3 regions of the Streptomyces sp. NPDC041713 genome follow, and region 2 is predicted to be linked to each of the others. Evidence: riboswitches for the same ligand, from Rfam matches in the RefSeq annotation. Region 2 holds a riboswitch; each other region holds the start of a gene.
The links. Region 2 has a riboswitch for cyclic di-AMP ahead of ACZ6CV_RS20140 (M23 family metallopeptidase). Riboswitches for the same ligand answer to the same signal wherever they lie in the genome.

Region 1 (3,200 bases), on a different contig from region 2:
CTGCACTCATCTCGTGCTCTCCAATCGGTTGGGCGACGCGATGAGGTAGAGCTTTGCGGCCGCGTGTGTCCTTTCCACGCATAAGTTACGGCACCAAGATCGGCGACGCGTGGGCCAGGAGGCTCCACCCCTCCCCCTGCAGAAGGGTGCAGCCCGCAGGGATTTCGGACGCGACAGGAAAGGAGCGTGCGATGAGCAGGCGGCATCTGCAAGGCGAGGAAGAACCGGCGTGGAGTTCCTTCACGTGGGGGCAAAGTTCTTGGCCGCAGCCGGAGTTACCGGCCTGGGCGTTGTCGCGGGGGCGGCCGCCGTCATCGGACGGCGGCCGGGTGGCCTGGGGTCTGAGGGGTCAGGGCTTTTCGAGGAGGGTCTTCAGGTGCGACAGCATCATGGTCCAGCCGCCGCTGACGCCTTCGAGCATCTTGGAGTCGGGTGTGGTGAAGCCGTCGTGGGTGATGGTCAGTTTCATGCCCAGGGCCGGGTCTTCGGCCGGTTCGATGTCGAAGGTGACCTTGGAGCGTTCCTTGGCCGCCTCGGCGAAGTCCTCGTCGCTCATGCCGAACATTTCCTGGTGCATCGGCTGCAGCGTGTGCCAGGTGTAGGCGAGTCGCCTGCCGGGCTGTGACTCGGTGACGACCTGGCCGAGGTCCTGGGGTTCGCCGCCGTCCTCGACGGGCCACAGCACCTTGGAGCCGACCTTCCAGTCGGAGGAGGGTGCCCAGCCGCCGTGGTACTGCTTCAGGAATTCGGGGGTGGTCAGTCCCTCCCAGAGCTTTTCGGGGGTGGTGTCGATGTAGATGGTGTAGACGTAGGCGGGCTTGTTCATCGCTGTTCCTTCCAGGGCGTGCTTCAGGTTTTCGTCCGCAGGGGCGGGCTCTGGGGGGGCGCGTTGGCCAGGGGCCGGTTTTCGTCAACTCGCCTTGCTGTTACGGGCGGTACGGGGCCAATCGGCCGGCGTCGGTCGACGGGAGGCGAGTGAATTTGTCACAACGCGACCCGGGTGCAGGTGAGTTCGGCCTCTCTGCTTTGTTCCCGACAGTACGTCACCTTCGGGCGCGGAATGCGGCATTGTCCGGCGCGCTCTTCGTTCTGTCTTTGATCGGCCTTCTCCAACCTCGTTCATTCTCTTCGTCTCTTTTCTTTCTGTCGCCTGCTCAGGTGGGCTCTTCCGGTCCCCTTATCTCTGTTCTCTGGGCGAGTTGAGGTGGGTGCCGGGTTGGTTGGTCCAGCCCTGGGGCCGGGGAGTGCGGGACTCGCGCGCGCGGATGTGACCGGCTCAACACCGTACGCCTTATGCCTGATTTGGGGGGAAAGTTACCTTTTTGTGTTGCCCAGTTTCGTGTGAATTGGTCGCCTTGGAGGCGTACGGGGAGTTCTGTACTCATCGCAGGTATATCCGGTGGAATGACCGGCACCGGTGCGGTCGTGAGTCACTTTTCCCGTGCTTCGTTCCGTGAAATGTGTCACGTCGGGGTGCGTGGTGCCGGGAGGCGCCGTTGTGCGCATTTCCGTTCCGGGGAAAGAAAGTTGAGTTATTCGATCTTTGCGTGCGGGGCCGCTCCCGGGGCCGGGGGGCGGGGCCACGTATTCGTCTTTCGAATTCTTGCCTTGTTCCGTCCGGGCTTTCTCGCTTAACGTCACCGTCAATCCCGGGCTGAACGCCGAATCCTGCCGCTGCCCGGAAGCCCTTCCCACCCACTCACTTACGCACGGCAGGAGCGGGGGACCCAGGTAAGCGCCGTTCCGGGATTCCGGCATGGCTCGGGGTGAAGTCGCATGCAGTGCGACCGGACATCTCCCGTCCGAACCCGACAGCTCACCTCGCAGGCGACGGAGAGGAATTCGTCATGCCCGCAAAGGGAAAGCACCGCCGTCCCAAGTCCAGCTCGCTGCACCGGGGCATCGCCGCCGCCGGCACGGGCGGGGCCGTGCTCGTCCTCCCGGTGCTCGGCGCGACCGGCGCGAGCGCGGCGCAGGCCGCTCCGGCCGTCAAGCCCGCCGCGGCCCCCGGCACCTACGTCGTCGCCGCGGGCGACTCCCTCTCCAAGATCGCCAAGGACCACTCCGTCAGCGGCGGCTGGAAGAAGCTCTACGAGGACAACCGCGGCGTCCTGGGCGGCAACCCGCAGCTCATACGCCCCGGAGTCAAGCTCACCCTCGCGGGCAAGGGCTCCGAGCCGGCCCAGCGCGCCGACCGCTCCGCGCGCGATAAGGCGGCCGCCCAGCCCGCCGTCGCCCCGGCGAAGAAGACCTACGCCAACAACCTCGACGGGTGGATCAGGGAGTCGCTCGACATCCTGGCCCAGCACGGCATCCCCGCCTCCTACGAGGGCATCCACCGCAACGTCATGCGCGAGTCCTCCGGCAACCCGATGGCCATCAACAACTGGGACTCCAACGCCGTCGCCGGCACGCCCTCCAAGGGACTCCTGCAGGTCATCGGCCCCACCTTCGACGCCTACCACCTGCCCGGCACCTCCACGGACAGCTACGACCCGGTCGCCAACATCACCGCCGCCTGCAACTACGCGGCCGACCGGTACGGCTCGATCGACAACGTCAACGGCCCCTACTAGGAGCCACCGGGAGCACCCTCTCCCCTCCCCCGCTCCCGCCCCGAGCCCCGGCACACCCCCCGCGTGCCGGGGCTCGGGCATGTCCCGGCCCCGCGCAGGCGTCGCCGAGGGCGGGGGCGGGTACCCGGTCGGGGTGCGGCAGGCGGCGGGTGGGGCCGATGGCTGGTGTGATGAAGGGGTGAGTCTGCGGCGGCCGGGCACCCGGTCGGTCACGGGTCAACCGACGATGACGGACGGGAACGCATCATGGCTGTACGGCACCGACTGATCGAACGCCCGCCGCGCGATGTCTGGGCGGTCCTGGAGGACGGCACCCGTTATGGCGAGTGGGTGGTCGGCACCCACGAGTCCAAGCCCGTCGACGACGCGTGGCCGCAGACGGGATCGCGTATCGAGTACACCGTGCGGCTGGGGCCGTGGGAGCTGTCGGGGCACACCATCGTGCGCCGGTGCGAGGCTCCCCGCCTGCTGGAGCTGGAGGTCGACAGCGGCCGGCTGGGCACCGCGCGCATCTCCATCGACGTACGGCCCTGGGGCGAGCACACGCTGGTGATCCTGGACGAGCATCCGCTGCGCGGCCCGGGCGGGCTGCTGCACTCCGCGGCCGTCGACGTCCTGATCCAG
Region 2 (3,200 bases):
GCTCGCGGACGCCTGGGCGAGCGTCTCGTGGAACCAGCCGCCCAAGGGCCGCAGATCCTCCCCCAGGCCGCTCCTGGCGCGCTCCTGGCCCAGCCGGACGAGTCCGCGCAGAACCTTCAGGTGCGCGTCGTCGCGGCGCTGTGCGGCGCGTGCCGCGGCGAGCGGTTCGAGCAGCGTCCGCATCTCCAGGAGATCCGCGGCCTCCTGCTCCGTCGGTTCCGCGACGCACGCGCCCGCGTGCCTGCGCGTGACGACGAAACCCTCGGCCTCCAAGGTGCGCAGCGCCTCGCGCACGGGGACGCGCGAGACGCCGTAGCGGCGCGCGAGGAGCTCCTCGGTGAGCCGGCCGCCCCGCGCGTGGACTCCGGCGACGATGTCGTCCCGGATGGCCGTGCTGACCGAGTGCGCCGGAATGCGCGTGACCGGACCTCCGCCCACTGACCGGACCTCCATTGAATTCCCCGCGTCAGGCGGTCGACCCGACGCTCGTCCGGTGACTCTATTGCAGAGTGCCGCGATTTCCGATGGCGTCCGGGAATTCATGGATATCTTTTGGCCACCGCGGGACGAGGCGCCGACACGGCAACGCGAAAGCCCCGGCTCATCAGGAGCCGGGGCTTTCGAAGCGATGCTGCGGGGTTCGCGTCCGTCAGACGTTGACGCCGTGTCCGCGCAGGTACGCGATGGGGTCGATGTCCGAGCCGTAGTCCGGGCCGGTGCGGGCCTCGAAGTGCAGGTGCGGGCCGCTGGCGTTGCCGGTGGCGCCGGAGATGCCTATCTGCTGGCCCGGGGTGACCGTCTGGCCGACGGAGACACCGAGGGAGGACATGTGGCCGTACTGGGTGTACGTGCCGTCGTTCATCTTGATGACCACGTTGTTGCCGTAGGCACCGCCCCAGCCGGCCTCGACGACGGTGCCGGCGCCGACCGCGTGGACCGAGGTGCCGGACGCGGCGTGGAAGTCGATGCCGGTGTGGCTGCCGGAGGACCACATGGCGCCGCCGGTCTGGTAGCCCGTGGAGACGTACGAGCCGGAGATCGGGGAGACGTAGCTGTTCAGGCGCTTGCGCTCGGCCGCGCGGGCTGCGCGCTCCTTGGCCTCGCGCTCCTTCTCGGCCTTCGCCTTGGCCTCGGCCTCGGCCTTGCGCTTCTCCTCGGCGGCCTTCTTCTTGGCGGCCTCTTCGGCCTTCTGGGCGGCAGCGGCGTCGTCGGCGGCCTGGCGCTGGGCGGCCGCCTGCGCGTCGATGTTCTCGGCGAGCGAGTCGCCGACGGAGATGGCCTGGGTGAAGCCGGTGTGCTCGAGGGCCGCGTCATCGGCGGCGGCGAGCGCCGGACCGGCGAGGCCTCCGATGACACCGGTGGTGGTGAGCGCTGCGACGCCCGCGACGTTCGCGGTGGTACGCGTGAGGCGGCTCGGACGACGGTGCTTCCCGGTGGCACGGGTGAACGCCATGAAGCGGCTGATCCTTTCCTTCCCTCTCGCCTACCGGGTTAGCTGACGGGTTCGGAGCAGGAAGGTCTCCTACGGGTTCCTCGCCTCGCGGCAAGGTGCCCGATTCACCCCAGGGGACATGTGGGTCCCCGGCTCCCCTGGCTCGCGCCGTACGGGGACTCGGCGATGACTGTCCGGTGCCGCGGGTGCGGCGTACTGCGCGACGAACAGCCGGACCGACGCTAAGCGGGCGCACTTTCAATCGACAAACAGAACTCGACTTTTGTAGCGCACGCCACAGGGCAGACGGGCAACCTCCGTATGAATCCGGACATATGAGGACCCTGGCGCCCGAAGCGGTCACCAGGGGCTCATTTGTCCGGCCTGACGGTCACTCAGCCGGTGACCACACTCACGTCACCGATCCCGAGGGCCCTGACGGGCTCCTCGATCTGCGCGGCGTCCCCGACGAGGACCGTCACCAGCCGGTCCTCCGGGAAGGCGTTCACGACGGCCGCGGTGGCCTCCACGGTGCCGGTGGCCGCCAGCTGCCGGTACAGCTGCGCCTGGAAGTCGTCCGGCAGGTTCTGCTCGACCTGGTCGGCGAGGGTGGCCGCGACGGAGGCCGCCATCTCGTACTTGAGCGGGGCGACGCCCACCAGGTTCTGCACGGCGACGTCGCGCTCGGCGTCGGTGAGCCCGTCGGCGGCGAGGGTGCGCAGCACCTTCCAGAGGTCGTCGAGCGCCGGGCCGGTGTTCGGGGTGTCCACGGAGCCGCTGATGGCGAGCATCGCGGCGCCCGTGCCGTCCGGCGCCGAACGCAGCACCTGGCCGAACGCCCTGACGCCGTAGGTGTATCCCTTCTCCTCGCGCAGGACGCGGTCCAAGCGGGAGGTGAGGGTGCCGCCCAGGCAGTACGTGCCGAGCACCTGGGCGGGCCAGACGCGGTCGTGCCGGTCGGGGCCGATGCGGCCGATCAGCAGCTGCGTCTGGACCGCGCCGGGGCGGTCCACGATGACGACGCGGCCGCGGTCGTCGGCGGTCACCGGCGGCACCGGGCGTGGCTCGCCTGCGGAGCCGGTCCAGGCACCGACGGTGTCCGCGAGGACGGCGTCCAGGTCGGTGCCGGTCAGGTCGCCGACCACGACGAGGGTGGCCGTGGCGGGCCGGACGTGCTTCTCGTAGAAGGCCCGTACCGCCGCCGAGTCGATGGCGGTGACCGTCTCCTCGGTGCCCTGGCGCGGCCGCGACATGCGCGAGGTCGCCGGGAAGAGCTGCCGGGAGAGCTCCTTGGCGGCGCGCCGCGCGGGGTTGGCGGCCTCGTGCGGGATCTCGTCCAGGCGGTTGCGTACGAGCCGTTCGATCTCGCTGTCGGCGAAGGCCGGGGCCCGCAGCGCGTCGGCGAGCAGGCCGAGCGCCTTGGGGAGCCGGGAGACCGGGACCTCCAGGGAGACGCGGACCCCCGGGTGGTCGGCGTGCGCGTCGAGGGTCGCGCCGCAGCGGTCGAGCTCGGCGGCGAACTCCTCGGCGGAGTGCTTGTCGGTGCCCTCGTTGAACGCCCTCGCCATGATCGTGGCGACGCCGTCGAGGCCCTCGGGCTCGGCGTCCAGGGGCGCTTCGAGGTGGATCTCGACGGCGACCACCTGCTGGCCGGGGCGGTGGCAGCGCAGGACGGTGAGGCCGTTGGGCAGGGTGCCGCGCTGGGGAGCGGGGAAGGCCCAGGGCTTGGCCGTGCCCGCCTGGGGCTGGGGGTGGAACTGCATGGTCG
Region 3 (3,200 bases), on a different contig from region 2:
TGGTGACGTCCTCGGTCTCGCCGGAGCGGTGGGACATCATGCACTTGAAGCCGTTGCGCTGGGCCATCTCGACGGCGTCCAGGGTCTCGGTCAGCGAGCCGATCTGGTTGACCTTGACGAGCAGGGCGTTGGCCGAGTTCTCCTCGATGCCGCGGGCCAGGCGCTCGGGGTTGGTGACGAACAGGTCGTCGCCGACGAGCTGCACCTTGTCGCCGAGCTGCTCGGTGATGGTGTTCCAGCCGGCCCAGTCGTCCTCGAACAGCGGGTCCTCGATGGAGACCAGCGGGTACGAGGCGACGAGCTCCGCGTAGTACTCGGTCATCTCGGCGGCCGAGCGGGACTTGCCCTCGAACTCGTAGGAGCCGTCCTTGTAGAACTCGGAGGCGGCGACGTCGAGCGCCAGCGCGACCTGCTCGCCCGGGACGTAACCGGCCTGCTTGATGGCCTCCAGGATGAGGTCGAGCGCGGCGCGGTTGGAGTCCAGGTTCGGGGCGAAGCCGCCCTCGTCGCCGAGGCCGGTGGACAGGCCCTTCTCCTTCAGCACCTTCTTGAGGGTGTGGTAGACCTCGGTGCCCCAGCGCAGCGCCTCGGAGAACGACTCGGCGCCGATCGGCGCGATCATGAACTCCTGGATGTCGACGTTGGAGTCGGCGTGCGACCCGCCGTTCAGGATGTTCATCATCGGGACGGGCAGCAGGTGCGCGTTCGGACCGCCGAGGTAGCGGAACAGCGGCAGGTCGCTGGCCTCGGAGGCGGCGTGCGCGACGGCGAGCGAGACGCCGAGGATGGCGTTGGCGCCGAGCGAGCCCTTGTTGTCGGTGGCGTCCAGGTCGAACATGGCCTGGTCGATCAGGCGCTGCTCGGTGGCGTCGTAGCCGACGAGCTCCGGGCCGATCTGCTCGATGACGGCGAGGACGGCCTTCTCGACACCCTTGCCCTGGTAACGGTTGGGGTCACCGTCACGGAGTTCGATGGCCTCGAAGGCACCGGTGGAGGCACCGGACGGAACGGCGGCACGACCGGTGCTGCCGTCGTCGAGGCCGACCTCGACCTCGACCGTGGGGTTGCCTCGGGAGTCCAGGATTTCCCGGGCTACGACGACGTCGATGGACGGCACGAGCATCTCCTTCTGGGATGTGACGCGTTTACGCGAGCCGCTTCGGCCCTGCGTCTCCTGAGCCTAACCGGCTCCGGGGCTTCAGCCAGCCGACCGCCCGTCCCGTGGGACGGACAAGAGGCGAAATCCCCGGGAAACAGGACGGAAGACCGCGTTTTACTCGCTGGTAGCGAACACGGCGGGGGCGGACATGGCCCCGCCCCGGTGCGTACGGGGGATACGCGCACCGGGGCGGGGAGCCCGTGGGGACGGGGTGGCCGTGCGTCCGCCGAGGCACGGCCGGGTGGGGTCCGGGAGGGTCAGCTCAGGTGCAGCTGCTGGCCCGGGTAGATGAAGTCGGCGTCGTCGATGATGTCGCCGTTGAGCTTGTAGACCTTCTGCCAGCCACCCTTGACGTGGTGCGACTGGGCGATCTTGGAGAGGGTGTCGCCGGTCTCGACCTTGTACTCGCCGTCACCCTTCTTGACCGTCTTGCCGGTCGGGGTCTCGACGGTCTTCTTGGACTCGGTCTGCGGCGTGGGCTGCGGCTTGGGCGCGGCCTGCTTCTGCTCCGGAGCGGCCTGCTGCCGCGTCTGCTGCGGCTGCGGCTTCTCCTGCTGCTGCGGGGCCTGCTCCTGCTGGCCGCCGCCGCTGCTGGGGGAGGCGCCCGAGAGGCCGACGCCGCAGGACGGCCAGGCACCCTTGCCCTGGCCCGCGAGGACCTTCTCGCCGATCTCGATCTGCTGGGCCTTGGAGGCCTTGTCGGCGGACGGCGCGTACTTGGTGCCGCCGTACGCGGCCCAGGTGGACGGCGAGAACTGCAGACCGCCCTGGAAACCGTTGCCGGTGTTGATGGACCAGTTGCCACCGGACTCGCACTGGGCGACGGCGTCCCACTCGGAGGCGGTGGCGGCGGAGGCCGAGCCGGCCGCCATCAGCGGAGCGGCGACGGCCGCGCCGGTCACACCGACGAGGGTGGCGACGCGCGTGGCCTTGGACGGACGACGGTGCTTGCCCTTGCTGGAAAGCAGCATGAGTTGATCCCCTACACCGACGCCTGCGAGGTGAGCTGTCGGGTTCGGGCCGATGTGGTTGCCCGGTCGCACTCCTTGAGCGCGACTTCACCCCTAGCCGTTCCCGTCCGTCTCGCGGCGCTCAGCCTCTCGGCTGCCCCACCCCTCAACGGACGGACCCGGCACAAACCTTGGGTCCCCCGCTCCTGCCCACGGCGCTCTTGAGCGACGACTGTTCCCGTCCGGCCGTTGGCAGGATTCGGCGTACCGACCGGCGGGGCCCACCAGTGGCGAGCGGTGACGACGGTAATCACGTCTTCCACACAATTTCAAAGACGATCAGGGCTTCTGAGACCCATGTCTCACTCGCGCCAAAGCGGACATACGACGCGAAGGCCCCGCCCGACTCTTCGTCAACTACCGTTACTTTTCGCCCAGATCGAGGCTCTGACCGGGGAGGATGAGGTCCGGGTCGGCGCCGACGGTCTTCTTGTTCTCGGCGTAGAGCTCGTGCCAACCGCCCGCCACGTCGAGGTCGTCGGCGATGAGCGAGAGGTTGTCCCCGGAGCGCACCGTGTACGACCCGTCGGCGATGCCGCCGTCGCGGTCGGCGCCGCGCGAGGCGTGCCGTCCCGGACGGTCGCCGCCGGCCCGCTCGCTCTCGTCGACGCCACCGCGGTGGCGTCCCGCCGAGGCGCCGTCCGAGCCCTCGGCGGGCGCGGTCGACCCCTCGGAGCCGGGCGAAGCGGGGTCCTGCGACCCGGACTTGCCGTCGGCGTCCGCGTCACCCGCGTCGACCTTGCCGTCCTTACCGCCCTTGCCGTCCTTTTCGCCGGACTCGTCGTGATTCTTGTCTCGCGCGTCGTCGGCCGAACCGGGCGTGTCGTCGTCCGCGGACGGTTCGCCGGCGTCCGAGGACGGGTCGGCCCTCTCGCCCTTGTCCGCGTCCGTGCCCTTGTTCTTGTCCGCGGAGTCCTTGGCCGCGTCGTCCGTGCCCTTGGCGTCCTCGGAGTCCTCGGCGCCCTTCGAACCGTCGGCCTTGCCGCTCCCGGTCGAGCCGGTGGAGTCGGGCGCGTCGTCCGGGGTCTGCG

Region 1: it holds a riboswitch for cyclic di-AMP, as region 2 does, so the genes downstream of both, ACZ6CV_RS36600 (transglycosylase SLT domain-containing protein) here and ACZ6CV_RS20140 (M23 family metallopeptidase) in region 2, are expected to answer to the same signal.
Region 3: it holds a riboswitch for cyclic di-AMP, as region 2 does, so the genes downstream of both, ACZ6CV_RS17015 (transglycosylase family protein) here and ACZ6CV_RS20140 (M23 family metallopeptidase) in region 2, are expected to answer to the same signal.

Annotation. Positions count from the first base shown of each region.
Region 1 covers NZ_JBVIZY010000024.1:5,404-8,603, forward strand. The annotation lists gene ACZ6CV_RS36590 (hypothetical protein) at 1-10, opposite strand, end outside; gene ACZ6CV_RS36595 (SRPBCC family protein) at 350-826, opposite strand; cyclic di-AMP (ydaO/yuaA leader) riboswitch at 1,683-1,845, shown strand; gene ACZ6CV_RS36600 (transglycosylase SLT domain-containing protein) at 1,848-2,576, shown strand; gene ACZ6CV_RS36605 (SRPBCC family protein) at 2,823-3,200, shown strand, end outside.
Region 2 covers NZ_JBVIZY010000006.1:151,328-154,527, reverse strand. The annotation lists gene ACZ6CV_RS20145 (GntR family transcriptional regulator) at 1-438, opposite strand, end outside; gene ACZ6CV_RS20140 (M23 family metallopeptidase) at 650-1,453, opposite strand; cyclic di-AMP (ydaO/yuaA leader) riboswitch at 1,466-1,628, opposite strand; gene ACZ6CV_RS20135 (M16 family metallopeptidase) at 1,828-3,200, opposite strand, start outside.
Region 3 covers NZ_JBVIZY010000005.1:120,867-124,066, forward strand. The annotation lists gene eno (phosphopyruvate hydratase) at 1-1,117, opposite strand, end outside; gene ACZ6CV_RS17015 (transglycosylase family protein) at 1,417-2,130, opposite strand; cyclic di-AMP (ydaO/yuaA leader) riboswitch at 2,135-2,304, opposite strand; gene ACZ6CV_RS17020 (LysM peptidoglycan-binding domain-containing protein) at 2,533-3,200, opposite strand, start outside.